DNA from 3 places in the Lysinibacillus sp. AR18-8 genome. Region 2 is predicted to be linked to each of the others. Evidence: riboswitches for the same ligand, from Rfam matches in the RefSeq annotation. Region 2 holds a riboswitch; each other region holds the start of a gene.
The links. A riboswitch is a leader RNA that binds a small molecule or an ion and turns the genes downstream of it on or off. The one in region 2 is predicted to bind lysine.
Positions count from the first base shown of each region.

Region 1: linked by a shared signal. The riboswitch ahead of BFM98_RS21810 (amino acid permease) and the one ahead of BFM98_RS05730 (transporter substrate-binding domain-containing protein) in region 2 are both predicted to bind lysine.
Region 3: linked by a shared signal. The riboswitch ahead of BFM98_RS12160 (aspartate kinase) and the one ahead of BFM98_RS05730 (transporter substrate-binding domain-containing protein) in region 2 are both predicted to bind lysine.

Region 1 covers NZ_MDGU01000052.1:3,001-5,277, reverse strand. The annotation lists gene BFM98_RS21810 (amino acid permease) at 1-1,229, opposite strand, end outside; lysine riboswitch at 1,312-1,488, opposite strand; gene BFM98_RS21805 (CynX/NimT family MFS transporter) at 1,667-2,277, shown strand, end outside.
Region 2 covers NZ_MDGU01000006.1:212,507-214,783, forward strand. The annotation lists gene BFM98_RS05725 (amino acid ABC transporter permease) at 1-25, opposite strand, end outside; gene BFM98_RS05730 (transporter substrate-binding domain-containing protein) at 196-1,053, opposite strand; lysine riboswitch at 1,173-1,359, opposite strand; gene odhB (2-oxoglutarate dehydrogenase complex dihydrolipoyllysine-residue succinyltransferase) at 1,700-2,277, opposite strand, start outside.
Region 3 covers NZ_MDGU01000014.1:17,835-20,111, forward strand. The annotation lists gene BFM98_RS12160 (aspartate kinase) at 1-1,183, opposite strand, end outside; lysine riboswitch at 1,317-1,494, opposite strand; gene uvrC (excinuclease ABC subunit UvrC) at 1,602-2,277, opposite strand, start outside.

The sequences.
Region 1 (2,277 bases), on a different contig from region 2:
AATAACTTTGGATCTAAGCCTTGTGCATCAAACGCTCGGCGGAAACGATAATGACTAAACGCAATACCTAGCCATGCAATAAAGCCAGACATTCCAGAAGCATTTAATAGCCAGATATAAACCACTCCATCGCCAAAGAAGGATGCCAAAAATGCTAAACAGCCTACAGCTAATGTTGCCATAAGTGCATAAATCGGAATACCTCTACGACTTAGCTTTGCAAAAAATTTAGGTGCATGTCCATCCACTGCTAATTGCCATAACATACGAGAAGATGCATATAGTCCTGAATTTCCTGCTGACAGCATAGCCGTTAAAATAATGGCATTCATTAATGAAGCAGCAAAGGCAATACCTAGGCGGTCAAACACTAGTGTAAACGGTGATACTGCGATATCTTCTGATAATAAACGTTCGTCTGTAAATGGAATTAACATCCCAATTGCACCAATCGCTAAAATATAAAACAAAAGAATACGCCAAAATACAGATTTAACAGCCTTCGGAATATTTTTACCAGGATCATCTGTTTCACCAGCTGTAATTCCTAGTAATTCTGTTCCTTGGAATGAAAATCCTGCAGCTAGGAAAATACCAAATGTAGCAAGGAAGCCACCATGGAATGGCCCATCACTAACAAAGAAATTAGTGAAACCTACAGGAGCCTGCCCACCTAAAATACCAAAAATCATTAGTAAGCTAATGATAATAAAAACAATAACCGTTGCTACTTTAATCATGGCAAACCAATATTCACTTTCACCATAACTTTTTACGGATAGTAAATTAAACGTCAATACCACAGCAATAAATAATACTGTCCAAAGTGCTGATGAGCTATCTGGGAACCAATATTTCATAATTAATGACACAGCAGCAATTTCGGCAGCAATGGTGATTGCCCAGTTATACCAGTAGTTCCAGCCTAATGCAAAGCCCAAGGCAGGATCTACAAATTTGGTTGCATACGTACTAAATGAACCTGAGGATGGCATATAGGCAGCCATTTCCCCTAAGCTTGTCATTAAAAAATACACCATAATACCGATTAAAGCATAGGCAAGCAATGCTCCTCCAGGACCTGCCTGAGCAATTGCTCCTCCACTGGCTAAAAATAGTCCCGTACCAATTGTACCGCCTAAAGAAATCATTGTAATATGACGGCTTTTTAATTCTTTTTTCAGCTTCGGTGCTTTATGTCCGAGCTGATTTACTTTTATTTCACTCACGATATAGCTTCCTTCCTATTTATGAGGCAAAAAAATGCCATCACATATACACTGTGATGGCTACATTAATCCTCAGTTTTTCCTACATGATAGCTCAACACGTTGTGCAAACGTGACAGTTCTGTTCCTTTCGGAGACAGCCCCAGCATGAGGTTTTCAAGTCCCCTCACACTTCGGCAATATTTCCTTTCAACTAATTTCATCAATGCTTGTCATTTCAATTAGCATACTTATAAATATCGCGACCTCTACCTCAATACAAACGTGAGGCATATAATTATTAAATTTATGATGTTTATTATACTAACATAAGACCATAGACATTTCAATACAACCACAAATGTTCTGTATTTTATGAATCTTCTACTATTTTTAATAGTGTGATAAAGTGTTATAGTAGTTCAATTAGAATGGTTATTATTAGGGGGGATTTTATTTTGACTACAAATGATCATTCCACTAGTTTTCCAAGTAAAAAAATTAGCTGGAAAGGAACAACCTTACTTTTAGTCTTTGGAGTTATCTTTATAGCCTCTACATTACGAATGCCACTAACTGTTGTTGGCCCAATTATATCCTTTATCCGTGAAGATCTTGGAATATCTAATGTTTTGGCAGGCTTTCTAACAACGATACCATTGCTGGCTTTTGCTGTTATATCTCCATTTGCACCAGTTGTAGCACGCAAACTAGGGCTTGAGCTAACATTATTTTTATCCACTTTTCTCTTGGCTTTAGGAATTGTCCTACGTTCACTTGGTACTACAGAATTACTTCTATTGGGTACTGTGCTAATTGGCGTAGCCATTTCTTTTGGAAATGTACTAATTCCAGGATTATTGAAGTTGAAATTTCCCTATCATGTGGGTTTATTAATGGCCTTTTTCACCATGTCCATGAATTTTACTGCTGGCCTTGGTGCTGGTATTAGCTATCCGATAGCTAATTCATCGTTAGGCTGGCAAGGTGCACTTTCCATTGCACTCATACTCGTTCTAATTACAATCTTAATTTGGATACCTCAACTAAAATCAAATAAACCAGAACC
Region 2 (2,277 bases):
TTGAAAGTATCCATTCAAGACTCATGATGTTCCTCCTAACAATGTCATCTTGCTCGCTTATTTCTTTTGTGTCCTAGCTCTTTCTACTATTCTATGATTTGTCACGCTAGGACATTATCATTATGTAGAGAGGTTCTCATTTTGATAATGATGAAATGATCATGCACGGACTAATTGCTAGTCCGTGCCATGTCATTATTGTGCTGCGGGTTGTTGAGAAATAGCTTCTTCCATAATCGCTTGACGATCATCTTCTGAAATGCCTTTTAGGATTTCATTGATTTTTTCACGATTTGCGTCATCTTTACGTAAGCCTACAGCAATTGAAGTATTTGATAGGTCTGTATCAAAGCCTTCTTCAAATGCTACATATGTGAATTTATCGTTGGCAGCAGAAGCGGAAATGCCCTCTGGACGTTCAGCTACATAGCCATCAATTTTACCTGCTTCTAACGCCACACGCATTGCTGGGAAGCTCTCCATTGCTGTTTGCTTTTCTACGCCTTTAATTTGATCGATAACTGTGTAGTTTGATGTATTTAATTGTGATGTAATTTTAGCACCTGAGAAGTCTTGAATCGATTTTGCGCCTTCATATTTGCTACCTTTTTTAATAACCATAACAAAATCAGAAGTATAATAGTTTTCTGTAAAATCAATTGTTTTCTTGCGTTCTTCTGTTGGTGACATACCTGCAATAATTGCATCAATTTTGTTTGATTGTAGCGCTGGAACTAAACCGTCCCACTCCATTTTAACAATGACTAACTCTTTGCCTAGACCTTCAGCGATTTTCTTTGCCATTTGTACATCATAGCCACCTGCATACTCTGCATTATCCGCAATTTTCACTGCGCCATTTGCATCGTCTTGCTGTGTCCAGTTGAACGGTGGGTAGCCAGCCTCCATTCCAATTCGGAATTCACCGCCACCTTCTTCTTTGTCAGTTCCAGCATCACTTGAACCGCCCTCTTTTTTGTCACTTGTGCCACATGCAGCTAGCACAATTGCCGTCATGATAGAGATCATTACTAACAACCATTTTCTTTTCATGAAAAACTCCCCTTTTCTGTAAAAAAATAAGACAACTGTACTAAAAAAGACCTAAGTTTATTGAACTTAGGTCTTACCTTTTATGACAGTTGCCCAAATCCTCACTATAATTTCCATGTTTCCGAGATAGCACAACCTAGTAAATCTGGAAATCCATTTACTAGGACAGTCCTGCACTTATTCACTGCAGACCCAGTATAAAAGTACGAGCTCCTTTTATACTTCGGCGATATTTCCTTCTTCATTGCGTCTTCGCTTGCTTTTACTCAACAATGAACTAATAAATACCGCGCCTCTACCTCACTGGTAACAATTCGTGAGGTTTGTTTATTTAATTGATATTTAGATACTACTATAAAACTAATATGTTCGTCAAGACGATTTTAACATTTTTCTGACTAATGACAATATTAGGATATTGTGCGTTCTGCTTCCACTTTAAATCGTTGAACTTTTGTTGATATTTCTGAAAATTACAACAAATATTTATTATAGAGTATGTTCTATATGTGAGAAAAGTTGCGTTTTTTTCTTTCTTTGCTCCTCTAAACGATGTAACATTCGTACTCTTTCAAGCATAGAATCGGTCAATACCTTTCGTCATACAAAAAACCCTGCTGAACATTGTTCGCAGGGTTTAATGGAATTATGAATTTAATAATAAATCTTCAGGATTTTCGATTAATTCTTTAACTGTTTTTAAGAATCCTACAGAATCTTTACCATCGATGATACGGTGATCGTATGAAAGTGCTACATACATCATTGGACGGATTTGAACTTCACCATTTACTGCAACTGGACGGTTTACAATTGAGTGCATACCTAAAATACCAGCTTGCGTACCGTTCATAATTGGTGTTGACATTAATGAACCGAATACACCACCATTTGTGATTGTGAATGATCCACCAGCCATGTCATTTAAGCCTAATTTTTTATCACGAGCTTTTGTCGCTAAGTTAGCAATATCTTTTTCGATTTCTGCAAAGTTTTTGCTATTTGCATCGCGTACAACTGGTACGACTAAACCTTCTTCAGTCGATACAGCAATACCGATATCAAAGAAGTTATTTAAATGAATTTCATCGCCAGAGATTTGAGCATTTACGTATGGGTATTTTTTCAGTGCTGCAACAACAGCTTTAGTGAAGAATGACATGAAACCAAGTTTGATGTCGTTTGCTTTTACAAACTCTTCTTGTTTACGTTTACGAAGTGCCA
Region 3 (2,277 bases), on a different contig from region 2:
CATTAGCTGCTTGGATCATATCATCCTGTGGTACAACAACGGACACTTTTATTTCAGAAGTACTAACCATTTTTACAGGGATATTTTCACGACGTAACCGATCAAACATACGAGCAGCAACGCCTGGATTGGAAGCCATGCCTGAACCAATAATAGAAACTTTTGCTAGTCCAATTTCGAAGTCAGCAAAACTAAATCCAAGTGATAATTTACTATCCTCTAAAACACGTAATGCTTCCGCAAATTCCTCTTTTAAAATGGAAAACGATACAGTTGGCTTCAACCCATCAATAATGGCTTGGACAATAATATCTACATTAATACGGTTCTCTGCAAGAACCGTAAATATATCTGCTAATGAAGCATTGGAAAAAGCATCATACCCTACTGTTAAACGAATAATATCTGATTCAAATGCAACACCACGAACGACTAAATTTTTTTCCATTTCCACTTCCTCCTTCAATAAAGTGCCTACTGATTCTATTAAACTTGAACGTATAATAACAGGCATTTGAAATTTCTTCGCTAACTCCACCGCACGAGGATGTATGATATGAGACCCTAAATTCGATAATTCCAACATTTCATCATATGAAATTTCTTGAAGCTTTTGGGCATTGGGAACATATCGTGGATCTGCTGTATAAACACCATCCACATTTGTATACATATCTACTCTCTCCGCTTCCAACGCTATGGCAAGTGCAACAGCAGCTGTTTCAGCTCCACCTTTTCCAAGCGTGGTGATATTGTGCACTTCGTCAATCCCTTGTTCTCCAGCAATAACCACAATTTGTCCCTGTGCAAAATGTTCTTCCATACGACTAATATCTATATAGTCGATACGAGCATGTCGATACATACCATCCGTATGTATACCAGCTTGCCATCCAGTTAGAGACACAGCCTCATAGCCTGCTTCCTGCAAAGCGATGGTAAATAAAGCACTAGATAATTGAGATCCAGTTGACAAAACTGCATCTAATTCTCTTTTCGACACATCGTCAGTTAGTTGGTGTACCATCATTTTCATCTCTTTCGCAGTGTGTCCCATCGCTGCAACGACCACTACTACATCCAATCCTTTGTCCTTTTCAGCAATCGCTTTCCTAGCAGCCTCTTGGATTTGTTCAGTAGAAGCTAATGCAGCTCCTCCAAACTTCATCACGATTTTAGCCATTTCTTTCGTTCTCCCTTCCAGTTCATGTATTTCACCAAATTATGGGGGGTAAAACCGTTTCTAGAAAACTAAAAGGCAGCCTCCACATAACGTGAAAGCTGCCTATAACATGTACAATAATCGTAACTTGCGCATGTGTGATAGCTCTCCGAAACGTTTAGAATCGACAGTCTTACATTTCTTAAATGCAAAACCAGTACAACAATGGAACAACAATCCTGTACTTCGGCAAGCTCCCCTTTCACACAATATCTCTGGACTTGTCCATCCTCCATCGTGTTACTCTTGAATCTTGCACCTCTATCATCACTTTAAAGTGAATGTATTCAATTCATTAAGCCTTTGCGTAAACAAACTAGTCACGCAGTTGACTCTTCATAACATTGAAAACAATGTTATTTATAACCATAGCACATGCCTATTCCTTTGACAATGATTGTTGCTGAAAATAGCTAAAAATTTGGCTTGCTAAATTAGCGGGCATCCCAGCCTCCTGTAATGCTAGCTCGCTCGCCTCTCGAATTTTTTTGACTGAACCGAAATGTTTAAGCAGCTGTTGCTTTCGTTTTGGTCCTACCCCTTCAATATGATCTAATACAGATTGAATGGCATGCTTCTCATGCTGTTGACGCAAGAAGGTAATAGCAAAGCGATGGACTTCGTCTTGAATTCGTTGTAATAAATAAAAGCCATCACTTGTACGTTTTAAGCTAATCACTTCTGGTGGATCACCAAACAAGAGCTGAGATGTATTATGCTTATCATCCTTGGCTAAACCAGCAATCGGTATAACAAGACCAAGCTCATCTTCTAGTACTTCACGGGCTACTTCCATTTGTCCCTTACCACCATCAATTAAGACTAAATCTGGTAATGGTAGTCCTTCCTTTAAAACACGTATATAGCGACGACGTATAACCTCCTGCATTGCACCGTAATCATCATGCTTGGCTGCTGTACGCGTTTTATATTTTCGGTACTCCTTTTTCGCAGGCTTCCCATCAATGAAAACAACCATAGCAGACACTGCATCCGTTCCATGCATATGACTATTATCAAAAGCTTCAATTCGTAAAGGTGTACTAATACCCATT